2 regions of the Shinella sp. 20P9.1.1 genome follow, and region 2 is predicted to be linked to the other one. Evidence: predicted binding sites of a transcription regulator. Region 2 holds the regulator's gene; the other holds the start of a gene.
What was found. Region 2 encodes PhoB, which activates phosphate uptake and scavenging genes when phosphate is short. Its sites were predicted from a motif close to TGTCATNNANCTGTCAT; they were not measured.

Region 1 (7,133 bases), on a different contig from region 2:
GGCCCTGCGCGCCGCATCCCTCGCTTCCGCCCTTGCCGGCGCGGTAACCCTCATCGCCTCCGGCACGGCCCAGGCCGCCGAGACGCAGTATCCGCTGACGCTGCAGAATTGCGGCCGCCCGGTCACCTTCCAGAAGGCGCCGACGCAGACCGTTTCGATTGGCCAGAGCTCGACCGAAATCCTCTACATGCTCGGCCTGGCCGACAAGGTGGTGGGCACGGCGCTGTGGGTCGGCCCGGTCATCAAGGGCTATGAAGACGTCAACGCCAGGATCGACCGTCTGGCCGACAACGAGCCGAGCTTCGAAAGCGTGCTCGCCAAGAAGCCGGATATCGTCACGGTGCAGTTCCAGTGGCAGGTCGGGCCGGAAGGCGTCGTTGCCAAGCCCGAGCAGTTCGAGGAGCTCGGCATTCCCGTCTACACCTCGCCGTCCGATTGCGTCGGCAAGGAAAACAGCGCGGCCAGCGACGGCGTCCGCCATCAGGTCTTCACCATGGAGCTGGTCTATCAGGAGATCCGCGAGATGGCGCAGATCTACGATATCCAGGACAAGGGCGAAGAGGTCGTTGCCGCGCTGAAGGCACGCGAAGAGGCGGCCCGTGCCAAGGTTGCCGCCGCCAAGGACAGGCTCTCGGCCGTCTTCTGGTTCTCCAGCGCCGCCGATGCCGATCCCTATGTCGCCGGCAAGAACGGCGCGCCGGGCTACATCATGTCGGCGCTCGGCATCGAAAACATCATCAAGACCGAGGACGAATGGCCGACCGTCGGCTGGGAAACCATCGCCAAGGCCGCGCCGACGATGATCGTCGCGGGCTCGATGGAGCGCCGCCGCTATCCGCTCGACAGCCTTGAGGCGAAGCTCGACTTCCTGAAGACCGACCCGGTCGCAAGCCTCATGCCGGCGGTGAAGAGCAACTATGTCTTCGACATGGACGCTCAGGCGATGAACCCGACGATCCGTACCATCGAAGGCATCGAGCGTCTGGCCGATGCTATTGAAAAGGCTGGTTTGGCCAAGTGATCTCCGATCGTCCCATCCTGCTTCGGACGGGCGCCGCTTTCGCGGCGCTCCTTCTGTTGCTGTTTGCGCTCGGCGTCGGCGCCGCAGTCGGCGAGACGGCCATCCCTCTCGACGTGGTCGCCAAGACGGTGGCCAACCGCCTCTGGCATGCAGGCTACCCGCTGGAGCCGATCGACGAGGGCATCATCTGGAACTACCGGCTGAGCCGGGCGATGGTGGCTGCCTGCTGCGGCTCGGCCCTGGCGCTCTGCGGCGTCATCCTGCAATCGCTGCTGCGCAATGCGCTGGCCGATCCCTATATTCTCGGCATCTCCGCCGGCGCTTCGACCGGTGCCGTCAGCGTGGCGATTCTCGGTATCGGGGCCGGTGCCCTAACGCTGCCGGCCGGCGCCTTCCTCGGCGCGCTCGTCGCTTTCGGCCTCGTCAGCGCGCTCGCCTTGCGCGCCGGGCGCGGCACGAGCGCAATCATCCTGGCCGGCATCGCGGGCTCGCAACTCTTTAACGCGCTCACCTCCTTCATCGTCACCAAGGCGGCGAGCGCGGAGCAGGCACGCGGTATCATGTTCTGGCTGCTCGGCAATCTCTCGGGCGTGCGCTGGCCGGATGTCTGGCTGGCGCTGCCGGTAGCGATCCTCGGGCTTCTCGTGTGCCTGTGGCACGCCCGCGCGCTCGATGCCTTCACCTTCGGCACGGAATCGGCCGCCTCGCTCGGCATTCCCGTGCGCCGGGTCTATGTCGTGCTGATCGCCATTTCCGCGCTGATGACGGCGACCATGGTTTCCATCGTCGGCTCGATCGGCTTCGTCGGCCTCGTTATTCCCCATGCCGCGCGCATGGTGGTCGGCGTGCGGCATGGCCTGCTTCTGCCGGCCTCGGCGCTGATCGGCGCCATCTTCATGATCGCGGCGGACGTGCTGTCGCGTGTCATCATCCCCGGCCAGGTCCTGCCCATCGGCGTCATCACGGCACTGTTCGGCGCGCCCGCCTTCGCGCTCATCCTCAGCCAGAGGAGGTCTGCCCTGTGACACTGTCTGCCAAAAACCTGCACTGGTCGGCCGGTGGTGCGACCATCCTGTCGGATGTCTCGCTGGATGTGCGCCCCGGCGAATTCCTCGGCATCATCGGCCCGAACGGCTCCGGCAAGACGAGCCTGATGTCGCTGATGTCAGGCATCCGCAAGCCGCAGGCCGGCGCCGTCCTGCTCGACGGCACGCCGCTTTCGGATCACGGCCGTCAGGCCATCGCCCGGCGCATCGCCTTTGTCGAGCAGCAGGCGGAAACGACCGAGCGCATCACCGCGCGCCAGGCCGTCGAGCTCGGCCGTACGCCCTATCTCGGCGCGCTCACGCCCTGGTCGCGGACCGATGATGCCATCGTCGACCGGGCGCTGGAGGAGGTCGATATGGCGCATTTCGCCGGCCGGCTCTGGCACACACTGTCAGGCGGCGAACGGCAGCGGTTGCATATCGCTCGAGCGCTTGCCCAGCAATCGCCGATCCTGCTGCTCGACGAGCCGACCAATCATCTCGATATTGGCCACCAGATCAGCCTGCTCCAGCTGGTGCGCGAGCAGGAGCTGACGGTCGTTGCGGCCCTGCACGATCTCAACCACGCCGCCATGTTCTGCGACCGAATCGCCGTCATGCAGGGTGGGCGCATCGTGGCGCTGGGCACGCCGGCTAAGGTGCTGGAGCCGCAGCGTCTGCTGGAAGTCTTCGGCGTCACCGTGGATGTGGAGCGGGACAGTGCCGGCGGCTGCTTCATCCGCTATCGCCGCCCGGAGCCGCGGCCGCTGCGGCTGAAACTCGTTGCCAACGAGGGGACGTGATGCACGGCACGCTCTCCAACGACCATCTGAAGGAAGACATCCGGGACTATTGGTCCCGCCGCTCGCAAACCTTCGATCTCGCCTTCGGCCACCGTATTCCCGAAGGGCCGGAATTCGACGCCTGGGCGGCGGCGATCCGCGCGCATCTGGGGCCGGAGCCGTGCCGCGTGCTGGAGCTTGCCTGCGGTACGGGGGAGGTGACGCGCCTGCTGCTGTCGCTCGGTCATGAGGTGACGGCGCTCGATTTTTCCGAGGCGATGTTGTCGGTGGCGCGCAAGAAGCATGAGCGCGCCAAGGGCCTTCGCTTTCTGCTCGCCGACGCGGAAAACCCGATGGAGCCGGACGAAAGCTATGACGCCATCGTCTGTCGCCATCTCGTATGGACGCTGACGACGCCCGAGCAGGCCTTTGCGGAATGGCACCGCATGCTGAAGCCCGGCGGCATGCTGCTGTTCTTCGATGGCGACTGGGCCGCCCCAACGCGGCTCGGCCGGCTGGCAAGCCGCGCCATCGCGGTGCTCGATCGGTTCATCGGCACCGACCCGAATTATGACGGCGCGATGAGCGATCGGCATTCCAGCATCATGCAGCGCCTGCCTTTTGGCGACGGGCTGACGGTCGAGCGCGTGTTGACCTTGCTGGAGGCGGCCGGTTTCCGCGATATGACGATTGGTTCCCACGCCCCCATCGCCAGGGCACAACGCCGGACGGCGGACCTGCGCAATACGCTGCGCACGCTGCTTTATCGTCGCTTTATTCTCTGCTGCCGCAAGCCTGTTTAGGCTTCCGGCTCCACTGTCAACTTGACACGGTCGGCGGCGAAGCGGGTGCGGGAAAACTGGATCGGCGTTCCCGCAAGGTCGGTGTTGATGGCTGTCGCGACGAGGATGATCGCACCGGGCGAAAGCTTCAGGTGCCGGATATCGTCGCCCTCGGCGTGAATGGCCGAGATTTCCGTTGAGCGGCGCACATAGTCGGCGACGCCGAGCTTGCGGAACGAAGCGGTGACGGAGCGGGTCTGCTCGAAAATCCCGCCGATCTCGCCGAAACGGTCGGCCGGGAAATAATGAGTCGCGCGCGAGATGGGGCGTTTGTCGGCGCTATTGACGGTTTCCATGCGCACACAGAGCGTGCCGATGGGGAGCCCGAGGGCTTCGGCCACGATCGATGGTGCAACCTCGGTTGCCGCCTCCAGCATCTTGCTTTCTATGTCGCGCGTCTGATTGCCGAGGCCCTGCGAAAAGCGCGTGCGCTTCGAAATCGGAAAGCGCAGCCGGTCGCGCCGCTCGATGCGGGTGCCGATGCCCTGGATGGGGCGCACGATGCCTTCTTCCGCCAGTGCCGCCATGGCGCTGCGCACCGTGTGGCGGTTGACGCCGAAGCGGGCGGCCAGCGTCATTTCCGGCGGCATCATACCGGTTTCGTCGAAATCACCATTGTTGATTGCGAGCCGCATGCGGTCGGCGATCTGCCGCCAGAGCGCCACGCCCGATTGCCGTTCCACCATTTTCGCCCCGCGATTTCGCCCGCTGTCACACCCTTGTCATTCCGGCCGATTAAGACAAGACTTAGATGTTCGGTTGTCTAGATTAATAGACATTTGGAGATGAGGCAATGGCATCAGTTGAGAAAATGTCCGAAGCAGCCGCAAAGGGCGCGGCGGCGGAACGGCAGAGGGCGATGGGCCTGCTTGCGAAGGCGAGCCGGAAGGAATTGCAGGCGGCATTCGACGCGCTTGCGGACAAGCCGGTCGTGCAGCCGGTGCGCGGGCCGGAAACGGGTCTCATCATGGTGCGCGGCCGCATTGGTGGCGGCGGTGCGCCGTTCAATCTCGGCGAGGCGACGGTGAGCCGCGCCAGCATCCGTCTTGCGGATGGCACGGTCGGTCATGGCCAAGCGCTTGGTACCGATGGCGCGAAGGCCCGGCTTTCGGCGATCTTCGGTGCGCTCTTCCAGCAGCCGGCCCACCGGGCCGAAGTGGATGCGCTGCTTTCCGTTATCGCGGCGCGCATTGCCGATGAGGATGCCGAAAAAGCCCGCCAGACGGCCGCCACCCGCGTCGATTTCTTCACCATGGTTCGCGGAGAGGACTGATGACTTTGGATACACTCGCCTTTTCCGGCGGTTTTCAGGAGCCGGTCTTCCAGGCCCAAGCCGTCTTCCGCACGCTGATGGATTGCATGGCCCGTCCGGGCATGATCGGCGATATCGCCCCGACCGTCACGCCGCCCAAGCCGATGACACCGGCCGCCGGCGCCATCGCGCTGACGCTCTGCGATCATGACACCACCGTCTGGCTGACGCCGGCGCTCGCCGCCTCCGCCTTGCCCGGCTGGCTTGCCTTCAATGCCGGCGCGGTGCTGGCGGAGGAACGCCAGAACGCCCGCTTCGCCTTCATCGAGAAGGGCGCGATGCTGCCGAATTTCTGCCTCTTCGCGCAGGGCACGCAGGAATATCCGGACCGTTCCACGACGCTGGTCGTCGAAATCGAGGCCTTCGAAGGCGGCCGGCCGCTCGTCCTGAAAGGGCCGGGCATCCGCATGCAGGAGGAAATCGCGCCGGTCGGCCTGCCCGACATGTTCCCGCAGTTCTGGGCGGAGAACCGCCAGAAATTCCCGCGCGGCGTCGATCTGATCCTCGTTGCCGGCGACAGGATCGTCTGCCTGCCGCGCACCACCGTCATCAGTGTGAAAGAGGCGTAACCATGTACGTTGCCGTCAAGGGTGGCGAAGCCGCCATCTCCAACGCCCACCGTCTTCTCGCCGACCGCCGACGCGGCGACCGTTCGCTGCCGGCCATCGGCATCGAGCAGATCGTCGCCCAGCTCGGCCTTGCCGTCGACCGCGTGATGGCGGAAGCCTCGCTCTACGACCGTTCGCTTGCCGCACTTGCCGTCCGGCAGGCGCGCGGCGACATGATCGAGGCGATCTTCATCCTGCGCGCCTACCGCACCACGCTGCCACGCTTCGGCTATTCCAAACCCGTCGAGACGGGCGAGATGCTCGTCGAGCGCCGCGTCTCGGCGACCTACAAGGACCTGCCGGGCGGCCAGCTGCTCGGCCCGACCTTCGACTATACGCACCGCCTGCTCGATCCGTCGCTTCTGACGGACGAAGAGATTGATGCCCCGCTGGAACGCGACGAGGCCGGTGAGCCGGTCATGCGCGTCTCCGACATTCTGGCCGGTGAAGGCCTGGTCGAGGATGACGGCGACATGCCGGATGGCCATGTCGCCGGCGATATCACCCGCGAGCCCTTGGAATTCCCGATGGCCCGCGACCTGCGCCTGCAGGCGCTCGCCCGTGGCGACGAGGGCTTCCTGCTGGCGCTCGGCTATTCCACGCAGCGCGGTTATGCCCGCACCCATCCCTTCGTGGGCGAAGTGCGCATCGGCGAGGTCGAGGTGGAGCTGGACATGCCGGAGCTCGGCTTTGCCGTCTCGCTCGGCCGCATCCAGATCACCGAATGCCAGATGATCGCGCAGTTCAAGGGCTCGGCGAAGAACCCGCCGCAGTTCACCCGCGGCTACGGCCTCGTTTTCGGCCAGAGCGAGCGCAAGGCCATGGCCATGTCGCTGGTCGACCGGGCGCTGCGGGCGGAAGAGTTCGGCGAGGACATCGTAGCGCCGGCGCAGGACGAGGAATTCGTCATCTCCCATTCCGACAATGTGCAGGCGACCGGCTTCGTCGAGCACCTGAAGCTCCCGCACTACGTAGACTTCCAGGCTGAACTCGACCTCGTGCGCCGCATGCGCCGCGAATACGAGGCTGCGCAAAACACCGACACCGATCTTCCGGAGGCCGCAGAATGAGCACGGCAGAACTGGCGACCTATAATTTTGCCTATCTCGACGAACAGACGAAACGCATGATCCGCCGCGCGATCCTGAAAGCGATCGCGATCCCCGGCTATCAGGTGCCCTTTGCCTCGCGCGAAATGCCCATGCCCTATGGCTGGGGCACCGGCGGCGTGCAGGTGACGGCGGCGATCCTCGGACCGCAGGATGTGCTGAAGGTCATCGACCAGGGGGCGGACGATACGACCAATGCCGTCTCCATCCGCGCCTTTTTCCAGAAGGTCGCCAATGTGGCTGTCACGACCAAGACGCGCGAGGCGACGATCATCCAGACGCGTCACCGCATCCCCGAGGAGAAGCTGACGGCCGGCCAGACGCTCGTCTATCAGGTGCCGATCCCGGAGCCGCTGCGCTTCCTCGAACCGCGCGAGACCGAGACGCGCAAGATGCATGCGCTGGAAGAATATGGCCTCATGCATGTCAAGCTC
Region 2 (7,133 bases):
CCTCGTCGATCGCCATCCTTACGACGGTCGGCATCGTCGCCTCGATGTTCACGGAAGCCGTGCACTTCTTCAACATGGTGCCGGCCTGGGAATTCTTCTTCGGCACGGTCTGGGATCCGCGTTTCGCCGCTGCGGGTGCCACGGCCTCCGCCGGCCAGTTCGGCCTGATCCCGCTGCTTGCCGGCACGCTCTATATCGGCTTTGTCGCTATGCTGGTCGCCGTGCCGGTCGGCCTCTTCGCCGCTATCTACATGTCGGAATATGCCTCGCGGCACGTCCGTTCGGTGGCCAAGCCCCTGCTCGAAGTGCTCGCCGGCATCCCGACCATCGTTTACGGCTTCTTCGCGCTGGTGACCGTCGGCCCGTTCCTGCGCGATATCTCCGCCCAGCTGAACGGCCTCGTCACCGGCAACTACACGAACTTTATCCAGGCGCAGAGCGTTCTGACCGCCGGTTTCGTCATGGGCATCATGCTGATCCCTTACGTCTCCTCGCTGTCGGACGACATCATCACCGCCGTGCCGCGGGCGCTGCGTGACGGTTCGCTTGGTCTGGGTGCCACGCGTTCGGAAACGATCAAGCGCGTCATTCTGCCGGCAGCACTTCCGGGCATCGTCGGCGCGCTGCTGATGACCGCCTCGCGCGCCGTCGGCGAAACCATGATTGTGGTGCTTGCCGCCGGTGTTGCCGCCCGCATGCAGCTCAATCCCTTCGAGCCGATGACAACCGTGACCGTCAAGATCGTCAACCAGCTGACGGGTGACCTCGAATTCACCTCGCCGCAGACGCTGGTGGCCTTCGCACTCGGCATCACGCTGTTCTTCATCACGCTTTGCCTGAACATCTACGCCCTTTACATCGTGCGCAAATACCGGGAGCAGTACGAATGAGCCAGGTCTCCACGAGCCCTTCGATGGCCGCCCTTGGCGTCACCGCCAAACCCGAACGCCGCGACATCGGCCTTCGCCGCCGCTACGCCGCCGAGCGCCGCTTCCGCCTCTTCGGCATGGCAGCGATCGCCTTCGGTCTGCTCTTCCTGTTCCTTCTGCTGTTTTCTGTGGTCTCCAAGGGCTACACCGCATTTCAGCAGTCGATGATCACCATTCCGGTCGAGTTCTCCGAACAGGTCATCGACAAGAACAACGAGCGCGCCACCAACCCGCAGAAGCTGGTCTCGGCCAACTATCCGGTCGTTGCCCGTAACGCGCTCGCCAAGGTTCTCGGCGTCGATGAAAAGGACCGTGCCGGCCTCAAGGCCGTCAACGGCATGATCTCGGACAGCGTTCGCACGCAGTTCCGCGACATGGTCGTCGCCAATCCGGCGATCATCGGCACCACGCAGACGGTGACATTCCTTGCGCACGGTGATCTCGACTCGGCCTTCAAAGGCCAGATCGATCTCTCGGTAGCGGAAAACAACCGCAAGATCTCCGACAAGCAGGTCGGCTGGATGAACACGCTCGTCGAAAGCGGCGCGCTCTCCAAGCACTTCAACACTGGCCTCTTCATCAACGGCGCATCGAGCCGTCCGGAAGCGGCAGGCCTCGGCGTTGCCATCGTCGGCTCGCTCTACATGATGCTGATCGTTCTGGTGCTGTCGCTGCCCATCGGCGTCGCCGCTTCGATCTATCTCGAGGAATTCGCCCCGAAGAACCGCTTCACGGATCTGATCGAGGTGAACATCAACAACCTCGCCGCCGTGCCGTCGATCGTTTACGGTCTGCTCGGTCTCGCCGTCTTCGTCAATTTCGCGGGCTTCCCGCGCTCGGCAGCCCTCGTCGGTGGCCTGGTGCTGACGCTGATGACGCTGCCGACGATCATCATCGCGACCCGCGCTGCCCTCAAGGCCGTGCCCCCGTCGATCCGCTCCGCCGCCCTCGGCCTCGGCGCATCCAAGATGCAGACCGTGTTCCACCACGTCCTGCCGCTCGCCATGCCGGGCATCCTGACAGGCACGATCATCGGTTTGGCGCATGCGCTCGGCGAAACCGCACCGCTGCTGCTCATTGGCATGGTCGCCTTCGTCGCCGATATTCCCGGAACGCCGCTGGAACCCTCCACGGCTCTGCCGGTACAGATCTACATGTGGGCGAACGAGGCCGAGCGTGCCTTCGTGGAGCGCACCTCGGGCGCCATCATGGTGCTCCTCATCTTCCTCATCCTCATGAATGTTGGCGCCATCCTGTTGCGCCGCCGTTTCGAACGGCGCTGGTAGAAGGACCGATCCTATGAACATGATGTTAGAAGCAGCAGTCGAGAAAGCGCTGGACAAGAAAATGAACGACATTTCCTACAAGATGATCGGCAAGGACGTTTCGGTCTATTACGGCGACAAGCGCGCCCTCTACGACGTCAATCTCAACGTCCGCGAAAACACCGTGACGGCGCTGATCGGCCCGTCGGGTTGCGGCAAGTCGACCTTCCTGCGCACGCTGAACCGCATGAACGACACGATCGACGGCTGCCGCGTCACCGGCCGCATCACGCTCGATACGGACGATATCTACGACCCGAACATCGACGTCGTCGAACTGCGCGCCCGCGTCGGCATGGTCTTCCAGAAGCCGAACCCGTTCCCGAAGTCGATCTACGAAAACGTCGCCTACGGCCCACGCATCCACGGTCTTGCCAAGTCGAAGGCCGACATGGACGCCATCGTGGAAAAGAGCCTTCAGAAGGCCGGCCTGTGGAACGAGGTGAAGGATCGCCTGCAGGAAGGCGGCACGGGCCTCTCCGGCGGCCAGCAGCAGCGCCTGTGCATCGCACGCGCCGTCGCCGTCAGCCCCGAAGTCATCCTGATGGACGAACCCTGCTCGGCACTCGACCCGATCGCGACGGCCAAGGTCGAGGAGCTCATCCACGAGCTGCGCGCCAACTTCACCATCGTCATCGTGACGCACTCCATGCAGCAGGCGGCCCGCGTCTCGCAGCGCACCGCCATGTTCCACCTCGGCAACCTCGTCGAGGAGAACGACACCGACAAGATGTTCACCAACCCGGATGACCAGCGCACGCAGGACTACATCATGGGCCGCTTCGGCTGACGCTTTCGTCGCTGACGCCCCTGAAACCCGAGCGCATTAAGGACAGAACGATGTCATCGACCCATATTGTTTCGATTTACGACGAAGAACTGAAGTACCTCTCCCGCCGCATCTCCGAAATGGGCGGCACGGCCGAGCAGATGGTGGCGGATTCCGTCCGCGCCCTCGTTTCCACCGACGTGGCGCTGGCCCAGAAGGTCATTTCCGAGGATGTCATCCTCGACAATGCCGAGCGCCAGATCAACGAAAAGGCGATCGTCACCATCGCCAAGCGCCAGCCGATGGCGGCGGACCTGCGCGAAATCATGGGCACGATCCGCATCGCTGCCGAACTGGAGCGCGTCGGCGACCTCGGCAAGAACACCGCAAAGCGCGTGATTGCCGTGCAGAGCTCGGGCATGCCGCGCAAGCTCGCCCGCGGCCTCGAGCATCTCGCCGAACTGGCGTTGATGCAGCTCAAGGAAGTGCTCGACGTCTTCGCCACCCGCTCGGTGGACAAGGCCAAGGCCATCCGCGAGCGCGACGACGAGATCGATGCGATCTACACCTCGCTGTTCCGCGAACTGCTGACCTACATGATGGAAGACCCGCGCAACATCACGCCCTGCACGCATCTTTTGTTCTGCGCCAAGAACATCGAGCGCATCGGCGACCACGCGACCAACATCGCCGAAACCATCTACTACATGGCGACCGGCTCCCAGCCGGAAGGCGAGCGCCCGAAGGACGATACATCGACATCGGTCGTCGCGGCCGACATCGCCGAAGCGTCCGAGTAAGTTTGAGCAGGAACCCTGTCCATGGTGCCCAGAATAGCCGTCGTGGAAGACGAGGAGGCGCTGAGCGTTCTCCTGCGCTACAATCTCGAAGCCGAGGGTTTCGAGGTCGATACGATCCTATCGGGTGACGAGGCGGAAATGCGCTTGCAGGAGCGCATGCCCGACCTCCTCATCCTCGACTGGATGCTGCCGGGCGTTTCCGGCATCGAGCTGTGCCGGCGCCTGCGCCAGCGGCCGGAAACCGAGCGCCTGCCGATCATCATGCTGACGGCGCGCGGCGAGGAGAGCGAGCGAGTGCGTGGTCTGGCCACCGGCGCCGACGATTATGTCGTCAAGCCCTTCTCGACGCCGGAACTGGTGGCGCGCGTGCGCGCCATGCTGCGCCGTGCCAAGCCCGAGGTCGTCTCGACGGTGCTGCGCTGCGGCGATATCGAGCTCGACCGCGAGACCCACCGCGTCCACCGTCGCACCCGCGAGGTTCGCCTCGGCCCGACGGAGTTCCGCCTCCTGGAATTCCTGATGACCTCGCCGAGCCGCGTCTTCTCGCGCTCGCAGCTGCTGGACGGTGTATGGGGCCACGACATCTATGTCGACGAGCGCACCGTCGACGTGCATGTCGGCCGTCTGCGCAAGGCGCTCAACTTCGCCAATATGCAGGACGTCATCCGCACTGTCCGCGGCGCCGGCTATTCGCTGGAAACCTGAGCGATCCGCCATTCCTCCCAAGGACGGAAATGGGCCCTGCGGGGCCTGTTTGCGTTTTGGGGCTGCCATCCATCGCCTCAAACAAAAACGGAGCCTTTCGGCTCCGTTTTCATTTCATATCGATTGCTGTCAGCGCATCCGGCGGCGCTCGGCCGAGGGCTGGTAGGCGAGGCGCTGGTGGTAGGTGCAGTAGGGCGAATTGTCAGGGGATTCGTTGCCGCAGAAATGGAAGTCTTCGTTCAGCGGATCGCCGATCGGCCACTTGCAGGTGCGCTCGGTGAGCTGCGTCAGTTCCAGCTTGCGCGACATCGGCACGACGACATTGTTGCCGTTGGCGGGAACCGGGAGCTGTTCGGCGACGGCCTCGAATTCCGTGTCCATGTCGTCCTTGGCGATCGCTGCCGGACGGGCTGCGGTGCGCGGCGTGACGGCACGGGCCTGGAAGGTCGCGGGGCGGGGGGCCGCCGGCGCCGGGCGCTTCGGGCGGGCGGTGGCCTGCGTTCCGCCGGCCTTGGCGCGGCCCGGCAGGTTCAGCCGGTGCACTTTGCCGATGACGGCATTGCGGCTGACGCCGCCGAGTTGTGCCGCGATCTGGCTCGCGCTCAAACCCTCGGCCCAGAGCTTCTTGAGTCTTTCGACGCGCTCGTCTGTCCAGTTCATGTTTTCGTCTCCGCTCGGCGTTCGATGCGGGAATCCCTCGTCGCGTCCCGGACAGATCCGGAACCTGAACGCCTTCAACTCTTTTGGTGACTAGTTCCGCCGCATGCAGTCTAGTAATTGGTCTTTAACCTAGAGACCGGGGGACTCTGTGACAAGAGTCGCGGGAATCGGCGCGAATCGATTTCGAGGTTTTCCCCAACTTGCTGGTCGGGTGTGACTCGATGGAGACACCTTCCGCGCGTGCCGTGAATCCTCACCTTGCGGGAGGTTCAGCGTCACTCGGGGTGCGATTTTGTTGACATCCCCAGGTGAAATGCCGATAGTGCCGCATGCCGCCGAAAGGCGGCTTTTGATTTTTCTGGAGCCCGGAAAAGTCAAGTGTCAGACGTCTTTTTTCGCATCTCTTTTCGGAGGATACGCGCCATGGCCGATGCCGCGCCGCTCTATGAAACCTATATGCGTGCGCCGCTCCGGTTCACGCGCGGGGAGGGCGTCTGGCTGATCGCCGAAGATGGCGAGCGATATCTCGATTTCGCCGCCGGCGTCGCCGTCAATTCGCTGGGCCATGCGCATCCTCATCTCGTCGCCGCGCTGAAGGATCAGGCCGACAAGGTCTGGCACCTGTCCAACCTCTATGAGGTGCCCGGCCAGGAAAGCCTCGGCCGCCGGCTGACGGACGCGACCTTCGCCGACAAGGTGTTCTTCACCAATTCGGGTGCCGAAGCGCTGGAATGCGCGATCAAGACCGCGCGCCGCCATCACTTCGCCAAGGGCCATCCCGGCAAGTTCCATATCATCACCTTCGACGGCGCCTTCCATGGCCGCACGATCGCGACGATCGCGGCCGGCGGACAGGAGAAGTATATCGAAGGCTTTGGCCCCAAGGCTCCCGGCTTCCTGAAGCTGCCCTTCGGCGATATCGCCGCCGTCAAGGATGCGATCACCGAGGAAACCGCCGGCATCCTGATCGAGCCGGTGCAGGGCGAGGGCGGCATCCGTCCCGTCTCGAAGGAATTCATGCAGGAGTTGCGCCAGCTCTGCGACGAATACGGCCTGCTGCTGATCCTCGACGAGGTCCAGTCCGGCGTCGGCCGCACGGGCCGCCTCTTTGCCCATGAATGGGCGGGCGTGACGCCCGACATCATGGCGGTCGCCAAGGGCATCGGCGGCGGCTTTCCGCTCGGCGCCTGCCTTGCCACCAATGAAGCCGCCTCCGGCATGGTCGCTGGCACGCATGGCTCGACCTATGGCGGCAATCCGCTTGCCATGGCCGTCGGCAATGCCGTGCTCGACGTCGTGCTTGAAGACGGCTTCCTCGAACATGTGCGCGACGTGGCGCTGGTCTTCCGTCAGGGCCTTGCGGCGCTGAAGGATCGTTTCCCCGAGGTGATCGAGGATGTGCGCGGCGAGGGCCTGATGCTCGGCATCAAGGCGAAAATCCCCGTCGCCGACCTCCTGAAGGCCGTTCGCGCGGAAAAACTGCTGGGCGTGCCGGCCGGCGACAATGTGCTGCGGCTGCTGCCGCCGCTCACCGTCACCGCCGAAGAAGCACGCGAAGGGCTCGCCCGCATCGAGCGCGCAGCCGAAAAGCTGACGGCGGCGAAAGCCGCCTGATCAGAGACCAGGACAGACAGGACACATCATGGCCAAGCATTTCCTCGACCTTTCCGCCGTTTCGGAAAGCGATCTCCGCGTCATCATGGACGATGCGCACAAGCGCAAGGCAGCCAACAAGGCCGGCAAGGAAGAGCGACCGCTCGCCGGCAAGATGCTCGCGATGATCTTCGAGAAGCCCTCCACCCGCACGCGCGTCTCTTTCGATGTCGGCATGCGCCAGCTCGGGGGCGAGACGCTGTTCCTGTCGGGCACGGAAATGCAGCTCGGCCGCGCCGAGACGATCGGCGACACCGCCAAGGTGCTGTCGCGTTATGTCGATGCCATCATG

Region 1: a site for PhoB is predicted at 4,380-4,396, ahead of phnF (phosphonate metabolism transcriptional regulator PhnF). Genes of this name have one in related genera too.

The regions. Positions count from the first base shown of each region.
Region 1 is NZ_JBYOLC010000001.1:268,194-275,326, forward strand. It holds gene AC27VQ_RS01210 (ABC transporter substrate-binding protein) at 1-1,021, shown strand, start outside; gene AC27VQ_RS01215 (FecCD family ABC transporter permease) at 1,018-2,046, shown strand; gene AC27VQ_RS01220 (ABC transporter ATP-binding protein) at 2,043-2,849, shown strand; gene AC27VQ_RS01225 (class I SAM-dependent methyltransferase) at 2,849-3,631, shown strand; gene phnF (phosphonate metabolism transcriptional regulator PhnF) at 3,628-4,356, opposite strand; gene phnG (phosphonate C-P lyase system protein PhnG) at 4,464-4,943, shown strand; gene phnH (phosphonate C-P lyase system protein PhnH) at 4,943-5,551, shown strand; gene AC27VQ_RS01245 (carbon-phosphorus lyase complex subunit) at 5,554-6,660, shown strand; gene AC27VQ_RS01250 (alpha-D-ribose 1-methylphosphonate 5-phosphate C-P-lyase PhnJ) at 6,657-7,133, shown strand, end outside.
Region 2 is NZ_JBYOLC010000002.1:206,763-213,895, forward strand. It holds gene pstC (phosphate ABC transporter permease subunit PstC) at 1-890, shown strand, start outside; gene pstA (phosphate ABC transporter permease PstA) at 914-2,215, shown strand; gene pstB (phosphate ABC transporter ATP-binding protein PstB) at 2,229-3,044, shown strand; gene phoU (phosphate signaling complex protein PhoU) at 3,095-3,823, shown strand; gene phoB (phosphate regulon transcriptional regulator PhoB) at 3,845-4,528, shown strand; gene AC27VQ_RS04625 (GcrA family cell cycle regulator) at 4,658-5,188, opposite strand; gene AC27VQ_RS04630 (aspartate aminotransferase family protein) at 5,612-6,802, shown strand; gene argF (ornithine carbamoyltransferase) at 6,831-7,133, shown strand, end outside.